2 regions of the Cytobacillus spongiae genome follow, and region 1 is predicted to be linked to the other one. Evidence: riboswitches for the same ligand, from Rfam matches in the RefSeq annotation. Region 1 holds a riboswitch; the other holds the start of a gene.
The links. Region 1 has a riboswitch for FMN ahead of ribD (bifunctional diaminohydroxyphosphoribosylaminopyrimidine deaminase/5-amino-6-(5-phosphoribosylamino)uracil reductase RibD). Riboswitches for the same ligand answer to the same signal wherever they lie in the genome.
Positions count from the first base shown of each region.

Region 2: linked by a shared signal. The riboswitch ahead of LS684_RS13520 (ECF transporter S component) and the one ahead of ribD (bifunctional diaminohydroxyphosphoribosylaminopyrimidine deaminase/5-amino-6-(5-phosphoribosylamino)uracil reductase RibD) in region 1 are both predicted to bind FMN.

Region 1 is NZ_CP089998.1:635,588-643,279, reverse strand. It holds gene LS684_RS23815 (ABC transporter ATP-binding protein) at 1-748, shown strand, start outside; gene LS684_RS23810 (ABC transporter permease) at 745-1,521, shown strand; gene LS684_RS23805 (patatin-like phospholipase family protein) at 1,816-2,685, shown strand; gene LS684_RS23800 (hypothetical protein) at 2,796-3,491, shown strand; gene LS684_RS23795 (four-helix bundle copper-binding protein) at 3,509-3,868, shown strand; FMN riboswitch at 4,001-4,144, shown strand; gene ribD (bifunctional diaminohydroxyphosphoribosylaminopyrimidine deaminase/5-amino-6-(5-phosphoribosylamino)uracil reductase RibD) at 4,313-5,404, shown strand; gene ribE (riboflavin synthase) at 5,419-6,075, shown strand; gene LS684_RS23780 (bifunctional 3,4-dihydroxy-2-butanone-4-phosphate synthase/GTP cyclohydrolase II) at 6,093-7,286, shown strand; gene ribH (6,7-dimethyl-8-ribityllumazine synthase) at 7,313-7,692, shown strand, end outside.
Region 2 is NZ_CP089997.1:2,659,462-2,667,153, forward strand. It holds gene LS684_RS13505 (RecQ family ATP-dependent DNA helicase) at 1-1,251, opposite strand, end outside; gene LS684_RS13510 (YpbB family protein) at 1,242-2,300, opposite strand; gene LS684_RS13515 (ferredoxin) at 2,602-2,850, shown strand; gene LS684_RS13520 (ECF transporter S component) at 3,148-3,729, opposite strand; FMN riboswitch at 3,893-4,027, opposite strand; gene serA (phosphoglycerate dehydrogenase) at 4,262-5,836, shown strand; gene LS684_RS13530 (histidinol-phosphatase) at 6,240-7,052, opposite strand; gene LS684_RS13535 (peptidoglycan DD-metalloendopeptidase family protein) at 7,177-7,692, opposite strand, start outside.

The DNA.
Region 1 (7,692 bases):
GGTCACACCGACTAACGGTTCGATCTCAACAGATGAATCTGCCGTGGATATCAGGGAAATAATCGGTTACCTTCCCCAATATCCATCCTTTTTTGAATGGATGTCGGGGGAAGAATACCTCCAGTTTTCCGGTGAAATCGCTGGAATGACCAGAAAAGACTCTCGACTGCGGAGTGAAGAGCTTTTAAGCCTGGTGGGTTTGGTAGAAGGGAAACATCGAAGAATCGGTCAATATTCCGGTGGAATGAAGCAGCGTTTAGGGATCGCGCAAGCTCTCATTCATCAACCTGCCCTTTTGATCCTGGATGAACCTGTGTCCGCATTGGATCCTTTCGGAAGAAGAGAAGTGCTGGAGCTGTTAAAGGAGTTGAAGCATAAGATGACCATCCTGTTCTCCACCCATATCTTAAATGATGCAGAACAGGTGTGTGAGGACGTGTTATTTCTGCACGAAGGAGTGCTGATCGAACAAGGTTCTCTTGATGAGGTGAAAGCAAGACGGCAGACACCAAGGTTGAATGTATATTTTAACGGGGAATGCGAACAGTATGTACCGCTTTTGGAAAAGTTCGAATGGATCGTCCGTCTTACAACTGAAGGAAATCGACTTTCCTTGGAAGTACGTGATCTGGAAAGGGATAGAGCAAGATTATTCTCTTTGATCTCGGAATATCGCTGGGGAGTGACTAAATTCGAAACCAGTGAACAGAGCCTTGAAGATCTGTTCATGGAGGTGATGAGAAAATGAAAACCGGCTGGGTATTATTCAGGAAAGAATGGCTTGAACTAACAAGAAATTATAAATTGATTTGGATGCCCATTGTATTCATATTATTGGGATTAACAGAACCTTTAACGGCCTATTATCTGCCTGATATTCTTCAATCAGTAGGGGACCTGCCTGAAGGAACGGTCATAGAGATTCCGACGCCTTCATCAGAAGAAGTGTTCGTGTCGACGATCAGCCAGTTTAACACGTTCGGCATCCTATTGATTGCATTTGGTTTTATGGGGGTGATCGCAGGGGAGAGGAAGAGCGGTAACGCTGTTATGGTTCTTGTCAAACCAGTCTCATACGTTGCTTACATTTATTCGAAGTGGTTTGCAGTAGTGGTCCTTGTCTGGATTTCCTATGGACTAGGCATGATTTCAAGTTGGTATTATATTCATCTATTATTTGACGGGATTTCGTTCACTGCATTCATGGAAGGTTTCTTGGTGTACGGTTTATGGCTGACTTTTATTTTAACAGTGGTTGTTTTCTTTAGCAGTTTAGTGAAAACACCGGGGATTGCAGCGTTTTTCACAATCTCTCTATCTATTTTCCTGACCGTTGTTTCAGGATATTTAAGGGAGAGGTTCAAGTGGTCCCCCGGTCAGCTTTCCAACTATGTAAATGAGATTATCCTACACAACACATGGCCCGATCACTTGACAGGCTCCATCGTCCTCACAATCCTCCTTAGCCTGTCGATCCTCTTCATTACACCATATCTCTTTCGGAGAAAAGAATTGAGCTGACTATAAAGGTCAGCTTTTCTTTCATGGGGGACGGACCTCGAATTCCTGAAAAGGATTGGAATGCTTTATGTCGAATAAAGGTAATAGAAGGAGTGGAACTTCGAGGAAGTAAGAAAGAAACCATAAAGATAAAGTGAATGACTGATTCAATAAGCTCAAAACGTTCTGAAAGGAATCCAGGTGTATGACCACAGGCTCATCCCATTATAGAATGGGTTATGATAAAGATGATAAAAAAGGGGCAGTGGATCTACCCAAGTAAATTCTTCTAGCTGAAGGGGAGGTATATAAATGATGATTCAAAACACTGGCCTCGTTCTAGAAGGTGGAGGAATGAGAGGAATCTACACAGCCGGGGCTTTGGAATATTTTTTGGAAAACGGGATTGAATTTCCGTATGTAATCGGTGTGTCTGCCGGAGCATGTAATGCAGCATCGTTTTTATCAAAGCAGAATGGCCGCAATAAAAAGGTGAATGTCGATTTCATCCGTGACCCTCATTATCTTTCCTGGAGAAATTACTGGAAAACGGGTGAATTATTTGGAATGGATTATGTGTTCGATGAAATTCCCAATAAGCTTGTCCCCTTCGATTATGAGGCCTTTCACTCAAATTCCACAGAATTTGTTGTAGGGGTAACAGATTGTCATACGGGGGAGGCGAGGTATTACTCACGTAAAGACTATGGTAAAGAGCTTCTCACCATTATCAGGGCGTCAAGTTCCCTACCATTTGTCGCACCAGTCGTTGAATATGAATCCAATCACCTTCTCGATGGTGGGATCAGCGACCCTGTCCCAATTGAACGAGCAGAACGGGATGGATTTAAGAGAAATGTAGTGATCCTGACGAGAAACAGAGGCTATTATAAAAAGCCCTCTCGATTTTCATTTCTTGTAAAAAGAAAGTATTCCCAGTATCCTGAATTACATAAAACGATGATGAACCGGTACTTACGTTACAATCAAACAATCAAGGATTTAGAAGCGAAAGAAATGAAAGGGGAGGTCCTGATCATTCAACCTCAACACCCCCTTAAAGTGAGCCGGATTGAAAAGAATCCAAAAAAGCTGGACGAGTTATACTGGCGAGGCTATCAGGATGCAGAAGCCAAAGTGAAGAAGATGGTGGAATGGAATAACAATTCTCCAGTCCACTCTTAAAATAAAGCCACCGGATAGGAAATATCCGGTGGCTTTATTTCTTTCTCCAGTTCTACTTTAGTAATTTTCACATACATATGATAGAGATTCCTTGAAAGGACGAGCATCCTATGAACCTTTATCAAATCTACAAAAATGAACAATATACGCTGCTTTATCGAAGTACCATGTATTTTCTAATAGGAACTGGAATGCTTGTTGTGACTCAACAATTATATTATTTTCCCTTGTTAATCTTTATACCTGCCTGTTCAAACCTTTACCTTTCTTATTGCCTGAAGAAGGAAATAAAGAAAGCAACACGGTTGTTCTATGAAACGATACCAGTGTCAGAGCATGCATTAGTCGGTGTGCAGACGACAGAAGGATCTTACTACTTAAAAACGAATGGATGGTCGGAATACTTCATTCAGAGAACTTCTTTGATTAACAAACCAAAGCACTACCTTTTCCACCGAAAACATAAACAGCCTCTGGTATTTTATAAATGGAGCAGAACGTTAAAAATCGATCATGGGCAAAAGGGAAAGATTTTTCGATTGAAATATCAAAGTTCTACAGCTATTGAATGGCAGAGTGACGAGGGTGATACGATCATCATGTATAAAGCCAATAAGAGATGGATCTTGAATTATAATAAAAAAAATTTTTTATCACTGCATAAGGGATATCTTCCTCAAACGGTTCAGCAATTGTTCGATTATCACCACAGCTATGTTTCGTTTTATGAGACATATAGTGAGGAAATGGACTGGCTTCTGATCTTTCTTTGGTTTGTGGACAGCGATTATTTTTTGACGGCATAGACATCCTTTTCCCGTTCATGGACAAGCTATTAAAGAATGAATATGGAGGTGAGAAGATGAATGCTGCATACAAACCTTGCATAGCTGCATTACAAAAGTGTGTGGAGGCATGTAACATATGTTATCATGCATCACTTAAGGGAGAAAGGGAAATGATGCCTTGCATAGAGCTTGACCGTGAATGTGCAGATATATGCACATATACCATAAATCTCATGCAGCGGAGCAGTAAATTTGTTCATTCATTTTTGGCCATCTGTGCAGAAATATGTGATGAGTGTGGCACAGAATGCAGGTCCCATGGCCAGGAACATTGTCAGGACTGTGCCAAGGCCTGTTTTGATTGTGCAGAAGAGTGCAGGAAGCTGCTGGCATGAAGAAAAGGGATGCTTCTGTATATGGGGGCATTCTTTTTTATCGTTGTATTAAAATTAGAACAAAATAATTTATTTAGCACTCCTCACATGATTTTATTGTATAAACTATGATAGAATAATGATAATCGAATAGGTTTCCTTCGGGGCAGGGTGAAATTCCCTACCGGCGGTGATGAGCGAATGCTCTCAGTCCGTGACCCGGCTAATGAAAATTAGACGGTGGATTTGGTGAAACTCCAAAGCCGACAGTGATAGTCTGGATGGGAGAAGGAACGGTAGTGTTTACATGATTCAGATAGGGAAAGTCCATTATTTTGCTGTGGATTTTATTTCCAAATCGAGTTCTGTAAATGCTCTATTTAGTCATGCCAAATTGCCCCCGAGTAAAAATACTTGGGGTTTTTTATTTTAGAATAATAGTGTTGTGAGAAGGGAGGTAATATGTTGAACCATTCACCTTATATGAAGCTCGCCCTCTCGCTGGCAAAGGCAACCAATGGCCAAACCTCACCCAACCCTGCTGTTGGAGCGGTTGTGGTGAAGGACGGAGAAGTCGTTGGTATGGGTGCACACCTCAAGGCAGGTGAAGGACACGCAGAAGTTCATGCCATCAGAGCTGCAGGAGAGAAGGCGAAGGAAAGTGACGTATATGTCACCTTGGAACCGTGTTCCCACTACGGGAAAACACCTCCCTGCACGAAGCTTCTGATCTCGAGTGGAGTGAAACGGGTCCATATAGCCTGCACGGATCCTAATCCCTTGGTAGCAGGAAGGGGAATTCAGCAACTGAGAGACGCAGGCATTGAAGTGATGATTGGGGAGCTTGAGCTTGAAGCCCTCGAATTAAACAAGCATTTTTTTCACTTCATACAACACGGCACACCTTTTGTTACCCTCAAGACGGCTGTTACCCTGGACGGGAAAACCGCCTCTGACACAGGGGATAGCAAATGGATCACTTCAGAAACTTCAAGAACGGACGTCCACCATGATCGTCACCGGCATGACGCGATATTGGTTGGAGTCAATACCATCATGAAAGATAACCCACACCTTACCACCCGTCTGCCCCAAGGTGGAAAAAACCCCATTCGAGTTATATTGGATACATTTTTACGTACACCCCTGCACTCTCATGTAGTGGAAGATCAGGAGAGTAAGACAATCATATTTACGGGTAATACCGTCAATGAAGATCAAAGGCGGCCTTTTGTAGAAAAGGGATGTGAAATCATCAGCACTTCAAATGAAAGGGTTGACATTCACACGGTTTTAAAAGAACTCGGTGAAAGAAATATTCTCTCCCTTTATGTAGAAGGCGGGTCAACGATTCATTCCTCTTTCTTAATGGAAGGTGCGTTTCAGGAGTTGATTATGTACATGTCTCCCAAGATTGTCGGAGGAAAGTCCGCTTACACCAGTTTTGGAGGAGAAGGATACCCGACCATTGCAGATGGAATGAAGATGGAGATCAAGAGCATTGATCGTGTAGGGCAGGACATTAAAATCGTTGCATTCCCACAAAAATCAGTTTGAAAGGGGGGAAAAGGATGTTTACTGGAATAATTGAAGAGATAGGCTCTATTGAGCGCATGAAAAAATCTTCCTCTTCTATGGAACTAACGATAGCAGCAAGCAGTATTTTGGAAGATGTTCATATCGGAGACAGCATCAGTGTGAATGGTGTCTGTCTCACGGTCACTTCATTCAATTCAAGGCAATTCCAAGTGGACGTCATGCCCGAAACCTTTGAAGGTACGACGCTTAAAACCCTTTCGTATGGATCCAAAGTAAACCTCGAGAGAGCTATGGCCGCAAACGGTCGTTTCGGAGGTCATTTCGTTAACGGTCATGTAGATGGGATAGGTAAGATCCTGAGGATAGAAAAGGTTGAAAATGCCTGGTACATGGACATTGCCATACCCGAGGAACAGATTCATTTATTTATCATGAAAGGCTCTGTCGCCATAGACGGCACTTCACTGACCGTGTTTGATGTGAAACATCATTCCATTACGATTTCGTTAATTCCCCAGACCCGTGGAGATACGGTTCTTGGCAGTAAGAAAGTGGGGGACTCCGTCAACATTGAATGTGACGTAATGGCGAAATATTTTCACCGGTTCTACGAAGCAAAGGAGCAGTCAAAAAGTAATTCAAACAGCCTCAGTTATGAATTTTTATCACAAAATGGGTTTGCTGACTAATAGGGAGGGATGACCCCATGTTCAATAAGATTGAAGAAGCCCTGGAAGATCTCCAGGCAGGAAAAGTCGTTATCGTGGTTGATGATGAAAACCGTGAGAATGAAGGAGACTTTGTTGCCCTTTCTGATAAAGCCACCCCTGAAGTCATCAATTTCATGGCAAAAGAGGGGAGAGGGTTAATCTGTGCCCCAATAACGGAGGAGCTCGCACAGAAATTAAAGCTTTCACCCATGACCATGTCCAATACAGATCCTCATGGGACGGCCTTTACGATTTCAGTAGATCATAAATCTGCCACTACGGGCATCAGTGCATTCGAACGATCGGCCACGATAAAGGAATTACTCAACCCTTCATCACTACCTGAAGACTTCAAGAGACCCGGTCATGTATTTCCCCTTGTTGCCAAAAAAGGCGGAGTATTGAAACGGGCAGGGCACACAGAAGCAGCCATTGATTTAGCTGTTCTGTCAGGTGCACAGCCATCTGGGGTCATCTGTGAAATCATGAATGAAGACGGTACGATGGCGAGAGTGCCTGAATTAATGCTTTTAGCAGAAAAATGGGACTTGAAGATCATCTCAATCGAGGACCTGATACGATACAGAAGGAAAAAGGAAAAGCTCGTGACAAGGGAAGTTGAAATTGAACTTCCAACCGAATTCGGAAACTTCAAAGCGGTTGCCTATACAGAAACACTCACAGGAAAAGAACATATCGCTCTTGTAAAAGGGGAATGGTCCGAGGATGAAGATGTGCTCGTACGGGTTCATTCAGAATGCCTGACGGGGGATGTATTCGGTTCGAACCGTTGTGATTGCGGACCGCAACTTGCCACGGCACTGACTCAAATTGAAGAAGAAGGAAAAGGAGTCCTCCTCTATATGAGGCAGGAAGGCCGGGGTATCGGATTAATTAATAAGCTTAAAGCATATAAGCTGCAGGAACAGGGCTATGATACGGTGGAAGCAAATCATAAACTGGGATTTGGGGCTGATTTAAGGGAATATGGAATCGGTGCTCAAATATTAAGGAATTTAAGGATCAAAAGGATCCAGTTACTCACCAATAATCCCAGGAAGATTGCCGGAATCAACGGATATGGTTTGGAAATTGCCGATCGTGTGCCGATTCAATTGCCAACCAAATTTGAAAATGAAAAGTATTTAAAAACAAAGCACGTTAAATTGGGTCACTTGCTGAAATTTTAATTCAACATTAGTAGGAGGAATATACAATGAAAACAGTTTATGAAGGTAATTTGGTAGGTTCTGGATTGAAAGTTGCGATTGTCGTTTCACGTTTTAATGAGTTTATTACATCAAAGCTATTGGGTGGAGCAGAGGATGCGTTAAAACGCCATGGGGTTGAAGAAGGGAATGTAACTGTGACTTGGGTTCCGGGTGCATTCGAAATCCCAATGATTGCAAAAAAGCTGGCACGTTCAGGGAAATATGATGCAGTGGTGACATTGGGAACCGTCATACGCGGAGCAACCGCTCATTTTGAATACGTAAGCGGCGAGGTAGCAAAAGGGGTTGCCAATCTCAGCCTGCAGGAAGATGTCCCTGTCATATTCGGTGTGCTGACAACCGACACCATTGAACAGGCGATCGA
Region 2 (7,692 bases), on a different replicon from region 1:
CATAAGAGACTTGAATTCATCTAATGGCATTCTTGTATCAAGTGCTCCAGCGGGAGAATGTAGTACATAATCCTTAATCAATCTAAATTGAACATCTGTAAGTCCACCAATCATTTTAAGCTCTTCTTCATATTTGTCGAGTTTGTTGATTACATGGGAATGGTCAATTAGCCATTGCTCGATCCGTTCAATTTGCACTACACTTGGGAGCTCTCCCTCAGCCAGCTGAATGGGAAGCTGTTCATCCCCAGGTGCCGAAAGCAGAATTGCTATACTTGGTAGACCATCGCGGCCAGCTCTTCCGATTTCTTGAAGGTATGATTCAAGCTGTAATGGCATATGAAAATGAATAACATAGCGGATATTCTCTTTATTGATCCCCATCCCAAATGCACTTGTCGCACATATGAGATCGAGCTGGTTATGGATAAATTGCTGTTGAATAAGAATTCGGTCCTCACTTCCAAGTCCGGCATGATAGGCCATCACTCGTGATATCCCTTTTTCTTGCAGAAAATGGACTGTCTTTTCGGCCATTTTCTTACTAGAAAAATAAATAATCCCTGGACCTTGAAGATAGGACACTAGCTCTGCGAGACGGCTCATTTTCTCTTCATAATAGCTAAGATGCTCGATCCTCAGTGAAATATTTTTTCGATCAACCGAAAAAAGCACCTCTTTCCAGTCGTCCAATTGTAACGACTGAACGATATCTGCAAAAACCTCTTTTGTTGCCGTTGCTGTTAAAGCTAAAGTTAGTGGCTTATTCAATTGACTCCGTACTTCACCGAGCTTCAAATAATCCGGGCGAAAATCATACCCCCACTGGGATATACAATGGGCTTCATCTACGACAAATAGGGTAATGTTGATCCTTTTTAACGCTTCTAAAACATACGAGCTTGTCAACATTTCAGGAGAGATGAAAATAAATTTATAATAGGTTAGATGTTGAAATACCTTTTTCTTCTCTTCGTTTGTTAAGAAGGAATTAATTGCAACGACTCTCTTTTCACCACGCATTTTCATTTGGTCTACCTGATCCTGCATTAAGGAAAGTAAAGGAGAAACAATAAGAACCTGTCCATCTAGCAAATAGCCAGATAATTGATAACATAAGCTCTTCCCTGTTCCCGTTGGAAGCATAGAAATGGTATGCTGACCTCTCATGATGGATGCAATTGATTCTTCCTGTCCAGGGCGAAAATGATCAAATTGAAAATAGGTATTAAGCTGTTCCTTTAATTCCATGGCTTCTCTCCAAACTTAGCTAATACGAGACGTATTTTAAAATAGTTTAGATCATTTGTCAGCTCCCTAATATGACGAAGCTGTTTGGATGGAGCCCTTCTGGCTGCATCTAAGATCGCTACTTGTTCTGCTTTACTTACATAAGAAGAAATATCAAATGTTGCGACGTTCAAGGTAATCTCTACAATATGATCCTCGATGGTGCTTTCCTTTAATCTCCGTATATCAGCAATTGTTTTCGTAGAGTACCCTTTTTCAATCATTTCAAATGTCTTTTTGGTTGATTGGGTTAGTGGTACTTCTAGCACAAGATCAGAAAAAATAGCATATAGTATCGGAAAGTTATTTTTGTTATTCTTTGCGGTCTCAAGGATAAAATGGATTGTCTTTACAAATTCATAATGATAATAGGATGGCTCCATTTGAAGATACTCTGCTGCCTGGTATTCTGTTAACCCAATATGCTGTGATCCAGTTAAGCGAATAATGATTACTTCTGGAATAATATCGTTCGCCAGTTCTAGACAATTCACTAATTCATCATGTAATTGCTCAGCGAGCTCTTTTCGATTGGTAAAGGAAGAAATGTAATACTTTAACCAATTATGAACGTTCTCATTTCGTTGAATTGGCAAATACGTTGCATTTTGCACACTTAAGTTTGAAACAACCTGAATAAGTAGCGATAATCTTTCCCAAAAGTGCTGTGTCAGATGATGGTATTGCCATCCTTTTAAATATACTGACAGCCCCTTGGGCAACAAGGATTCCAAGACTTCTTTTCCCTTTTCGGTTATAGAATAATATAATTCTGCTTCCTCTAATATGAGCTGCCTTTCTTTTAGAACTGTTATGCAATTCTCAAACTGAATTCTTGTTATGTTTGGAAACAGCCCAAATAATGAGGTTAGCCCAAACAAATGTGCATCCTGTATCGTTTGGGATGATTTTTTTCCATTAATTAAATGAAAAATGGAGGCAGAAGTTCGTTCTCCATTAATTCTCGATAGGCAATGTAATATGATTTGGTTAAAAAAAGAAAGATCCATGTTATCACCACAATGAAAAACCCTTATGTTCAACAGGAATATGGTCATAATAAACCAAGTGGGTTTTTGAATTTTTTCCTACTACTAGTTATTTTATCATGAAAGAAAAAACAAATTGTCTTAAAATGCAAAATTTCGTCGATACATCGGCGAAATCCTTGTATGATAAGCATTCTCAATACTTTTTCTATTGAAATGTCCTACAAACAGCTATAAAATAGTCTATGAGGAACGAGTTTCCATTCATTTTGGAAGCAAATTATTAGATAACCATTTCTTTTAATCTTTGGGAGGTTTTTTCATGGCAAAATACACGATTGTAGACAAAGAAACTTGTATTGCTTGTGGTGCATGCGGAGCTGCTGCTCCAGATATTTACGATTACGATGATGAGGGCATTGCATTCGTAACGCTTGATGATAACGAAGGAATCGTTGAAATTCCAGATGTATTAATCGACGATATGATGGACGCTATGGAAGGTTGCCCAACTGATTCTATCAAAGTTGCTGATGAGCCATTTGAAGGGGACGCAACTAAATTCGAATAAGCACATGACTAAGTTAAGTTACTATTAAAGATCCTCTTTCGTTTTGAAAGGGGATTTTTTTATGCCCGAATTTTGAATACCACTTTTATCATTGAAGTATAGTTTGGGATTAACGTTACAAGAGAGCCTCCTGATATGCGTTAGCGATGAGGAAGCTTACTGGCCGCCCCCCGGAAAGCAAGTGCCTGGAGCGGAATCAATCTTCTTCACCCTTAAATCACAAAAGGGACCGAGAATGTGCTCTCAATCCCTTTTTTATCAGTAATCAATGGAACGACCTACGTCGATCAATTAACATCATGCATTTCGATAAACAGTTTGTTTTTGAATCCATGTTTGCATTTTTGTAAACATGAGCATAAACACAAGGGCAATTAACAGTCCCTTTACCACATTAAAAGGTAATATCGCAGATACAACCATTTGGCGAGTCGCTTCACTTGACATCGCAGGATAATTCAAGAAAAACGTATAAGCTGGTAAAATTACAAAATAATTTAGAACACTCATAATAACCGCCATTGAAATGGTACCTACTACTAAAGCAAATGTCATTCCTTTTAATGAATTCAATTTTTTATATAAATAGTAAGTTGGTAAAATAAACAATACGCCTGCAATAAAGTTAGCGATGTGTCCAACTGGTACACCTGTTGCACTTCCAGTCATAAAATAATCTAAAATATTTTTAAATAATTCAACTAATATTCCCGCTACAGGACCGAAGATTAACGCGGCGATCAATGCAGGAATATCGCTAAAGTCAATCATCAAATACGGTGGAAATGGTGGGATTGGAAAGTTCAACACCATTAAAACGTACGAGATACTGCTAAGCATCCCAATTGCAACTAAAGCCTTAACATTAAATTTTTTCATTTTGTTCTCTCCTTTTTAAGGACCATCCCCTAAAGAAGGAAAGGTTCAGCAATTCGCATGCATGACAAATAAAAACCCTCAAGAATACACCTTGAGGGAGAAATATCTGAAAGGCACGCTTAATAAACATTCAAAACCTGCATTTTTTGAATGTTTGCAGAACCTCCATCTTCTCCCATCCAGACTTTACTGTCGGCTTTGGAATCACACCAAATCCTGCCCCAAAAACAGGCTCGCGGGCTTAGAGAATTATCTCATCACCGCCGGTCGGGAATTTCACCCTGCCCCGAAGATAGACCATATTATTTTATACATTTTTTATTATACTGAAAAACAATCCTCTTGTGAAGATATTTGTTTCAAAGCCATTTTCCACCACTCATTTTATTCTTAACGAAAAAAAGGTACTAATTTCGCACTTTTTTATATTAAAGCGTTTACATTTTAAACATGAACAATTTTAGCAATTGACAGCTGAATGTTCGTTTTGTAAAATAGTCAGAAAATTGGTGTAAAAAGGTTGGTGTATGTCATGATCCAAGTCTTAGTTGCAGATTCCATTCAGGAGGACGGTCTTCAACCATTGCTAGATATGGATAATGTAGAAGTTATTCAGCAGAAAGTTGACTCTCCTCACGTACAGTTAGAACGAATAGAAGCGTTGTTAGTTAGAAGTGCCACAAAGGTAAATGAAGAACTTTTAGAAAAAATGCCTCAATTAAAAATCATTGCACGTGCAGGAGTAGGAGTAGATAATATTGATGTAGCAGCCGCTACGAAAAAAGGCATCATCGTTGTTAATGCACCTGATGGAAATACGATTTCAACAGCTGAGCATACTTTTGCCATGATGGCTTCTCTAGTTAGACGGATTCCACAAGCCCATCAGTCAGTAAAGAATTTAGAATGGAAGCGAAACCACTTCATAGGCAGTGAACTGTATGGAAAAAACCTCGGAATTATTGGGTTAGGTCGAATAGGCACTGAGCTCTCGAAGCGAGCCAAAGTATTCGGTATGAATGTCCATGTATTTGACCCTTTTCTTACAAAAGATCGTGCTTTAAAGCTTGGAGTTCATCTACAGGACTTACAAGGCGTTTTAAAGGAAGCAGATATAATTACAGTCCATACACCACTTACACCCCAAACAAAAGGGCTATTAAACAAAGAGACACTTCCCTTAACGAAGAAAGGTGTGTACATCCTCAATTGTGCTCGAGGAGGAATTATTGACGAAGAAGCACTGGCTGAGGCGATTTCTTCTGGTCATGTTGCTGGAGCCGCTCTTGATGTGTTTGTAAACGAGCCACCGGGTGATCATCCTTTAGTAAAGCTTGAAGAGGTCATTGTCACACCACATTTAGGTGCATCAACGAAGGAAGCCCAGTTGAACGTAGCTACTCAAGTAGCAAAGGAAGTTCGCTTATTTCTTGAAGATAAACCCGTCTCAAACTCGATTAACCTCCCTTCTATGTCTAAAGATATTTTCGAAAAGATTCGCCCGTTCCATCCCCTTGCGAAAAAGATGGGGTCGATGATTTCTCAGCTTATGAAGCAACCAGTTCAAGAATTATCAATTAGCTATTCTGGAACCGTTACAGATCTTGAAACAACCTATTTAACAAAAGCCTTACTCTCTGGATTCTTTACCGATCGGATTGATGGATATGTAAATGAAGTAAACGCCTTGCACACAGCAAAAGAACGTGACATTACGGTGGGTGAAAAGATTACCTCTCATTCGTTTGGATATACAAACAGCATTTCCGTTACAGCAAAGGGAGAAAACCAGCAGTTTACAATGATTGGAACGTATATTGAGAACTATGGTCCTCGTATCATCCGGTTAAACGACTTTAGCATTGATTTTCACCCAGAAGGAAATTTAGTATATATTCAACACATGGACCGCCCTGGAGTAATTGGTCGAGTTGGGCAAATTTTGGGTAGCCAGGAAATAAATATCGCCACCATGCAGGTTGGACGAAAAGAACTAGGCGGGGAAGCCATTATGCTCCTCTCATTTGATAAACACCTTGAAGACGAACCTTTTCACTATTTAGAGGCGCTCGATGACATCGTATCGATTAATCGAATTGTTGTGTAAACCGAACGCTACAAATAGTTTCAACAAGTAAATGAATAGATGACAAAAGAGGCTGGGCCATAACTAAATGACTCCTTCTCAAAGACGAACAATGACTTTTTTTAAATAGGTTGGTGGAAAATTAAGTTCGTTCCACCTGTGCTGCAGACACCTTCTTTCCGCGGGGAGGAACCTGACCCTCCTCGCTGCCGCTTTTGGTGTCTCAGCCTTTCCTCTATTTCCCTAGTAGTCGAGTCTCTTCCGCTCCATTCCACCATTTTTTAATAATTTGTTTTCCGAACACACAAAAATACCCGAACTAATATAAGAAAATAACTCCTAATAGTTCGGATATACCATTGACTGAAATTCGTATGTCCCAGCCTCTTTGTTAATTATCATTGTGTTCTGTTCTACTTACATTTCACCCTAATGGTACTTCCTTCCGCTCACCCTTTGAGAACGTCATGATGGTTTGATATCCCACTTCTTTTGCTAGTTTAATAGCTTGGTGATAATCTGCCCCAACATCTTTCGGAAGATGGGCATCCGAAGACAGCACAATGGGAATTCCTTTTTGATAGCACATTTGGAGCAATCTCTTATCAGGATACAATTCTTTCACGACCTTACGTAAGCCTGCCGTACTTACCTCTACGCATGTTTTTGAATTGGCTAGAGCAGTTGTTGCACGATCATACTGGGCGAGCAAAAACTCTTCTTCCTTTGGAATATATTTAAATATTTTCACCAAATCAATATGACCAATAATATCGAACAAATTCGATTCCGCTAGCGTCACTACTTGATCAAAGTACTTTGTATATGTTTCATGTAGATCACGCTTATCCCATTCCTCTATGTATTCGGCTAGATCGATTCCAAAGTCACCAATCCAGTGAATCGAGCCAATTACATAGTCAAATTCATATCCATGAATGAACTTCTCCATTTCTTTATGTTTACCAGGTGTATAGTCCATCTCGATGGACATTTTTACATCCATTCCCTCTCTCCAAGCTTGATGAAAAAGGGCAACATAATCCTTCATATCATAATAACGCCGTTCATCCACCCAAGGATTTCGCAGAATATCTGCTGTTTGATAAAAATGATATGCATGCTCAGAAATCCCAAAGTGCTCAATTCCTCTGTGATTAGCCATATCGGTAAACTGCTTTAAATACTCGAGACTTAATGTCCCTTTTTCCAAATGGTTATGATAGTCCGTTAGCATGTATCCACCTATACCTTCCCAGATTTTTCTACCATTATACTTTTTTCTATATCTGGGAGCAAGAGAATCCTGCTAGATATACACCTAACTACTGGAGCATAACTAGCAGTTATCAGGAAAACTGCTATTGTTCTGCTTGAATTACTAGCACCTGCTCTGGTTTGATGACATCATTTTTTAAGCCATTGAGATTCATCAAATCTTGTACAGAAACATTCACTTTTATTGAAATGGATGTTAATGTGTCTCCAGCTTGAACAATATACGGTTTATTCTCGCTTGTAATAATAATTTCCTGGTTTTCCACAATCCGATCGCTTGCTAAACCATTTTGAAGCTTAATTTGTTCCACGGTCATATCGTACTGTTCAGCAAGAGACCAAAGAGTGTCTCCAGGCTTAACCTGATGGATGAGCCTTTCCTCAGTAACACTTGACTCTACTTCTGATTTTAATTCACTATCTATTGAAAAATGATCTTTACCTATGGATAAGTGATCTTGAATAATAGCCCTATGTGAGGCTATTGTTTCCATTACATCCTTCGAATGAGCCGGCTCCAATAGTACATGTACAGTCTGCCCCAATGTAGCATCTCCTAGTGCAAATACTGGATCAATTGCATTTGTTTTATCATATGT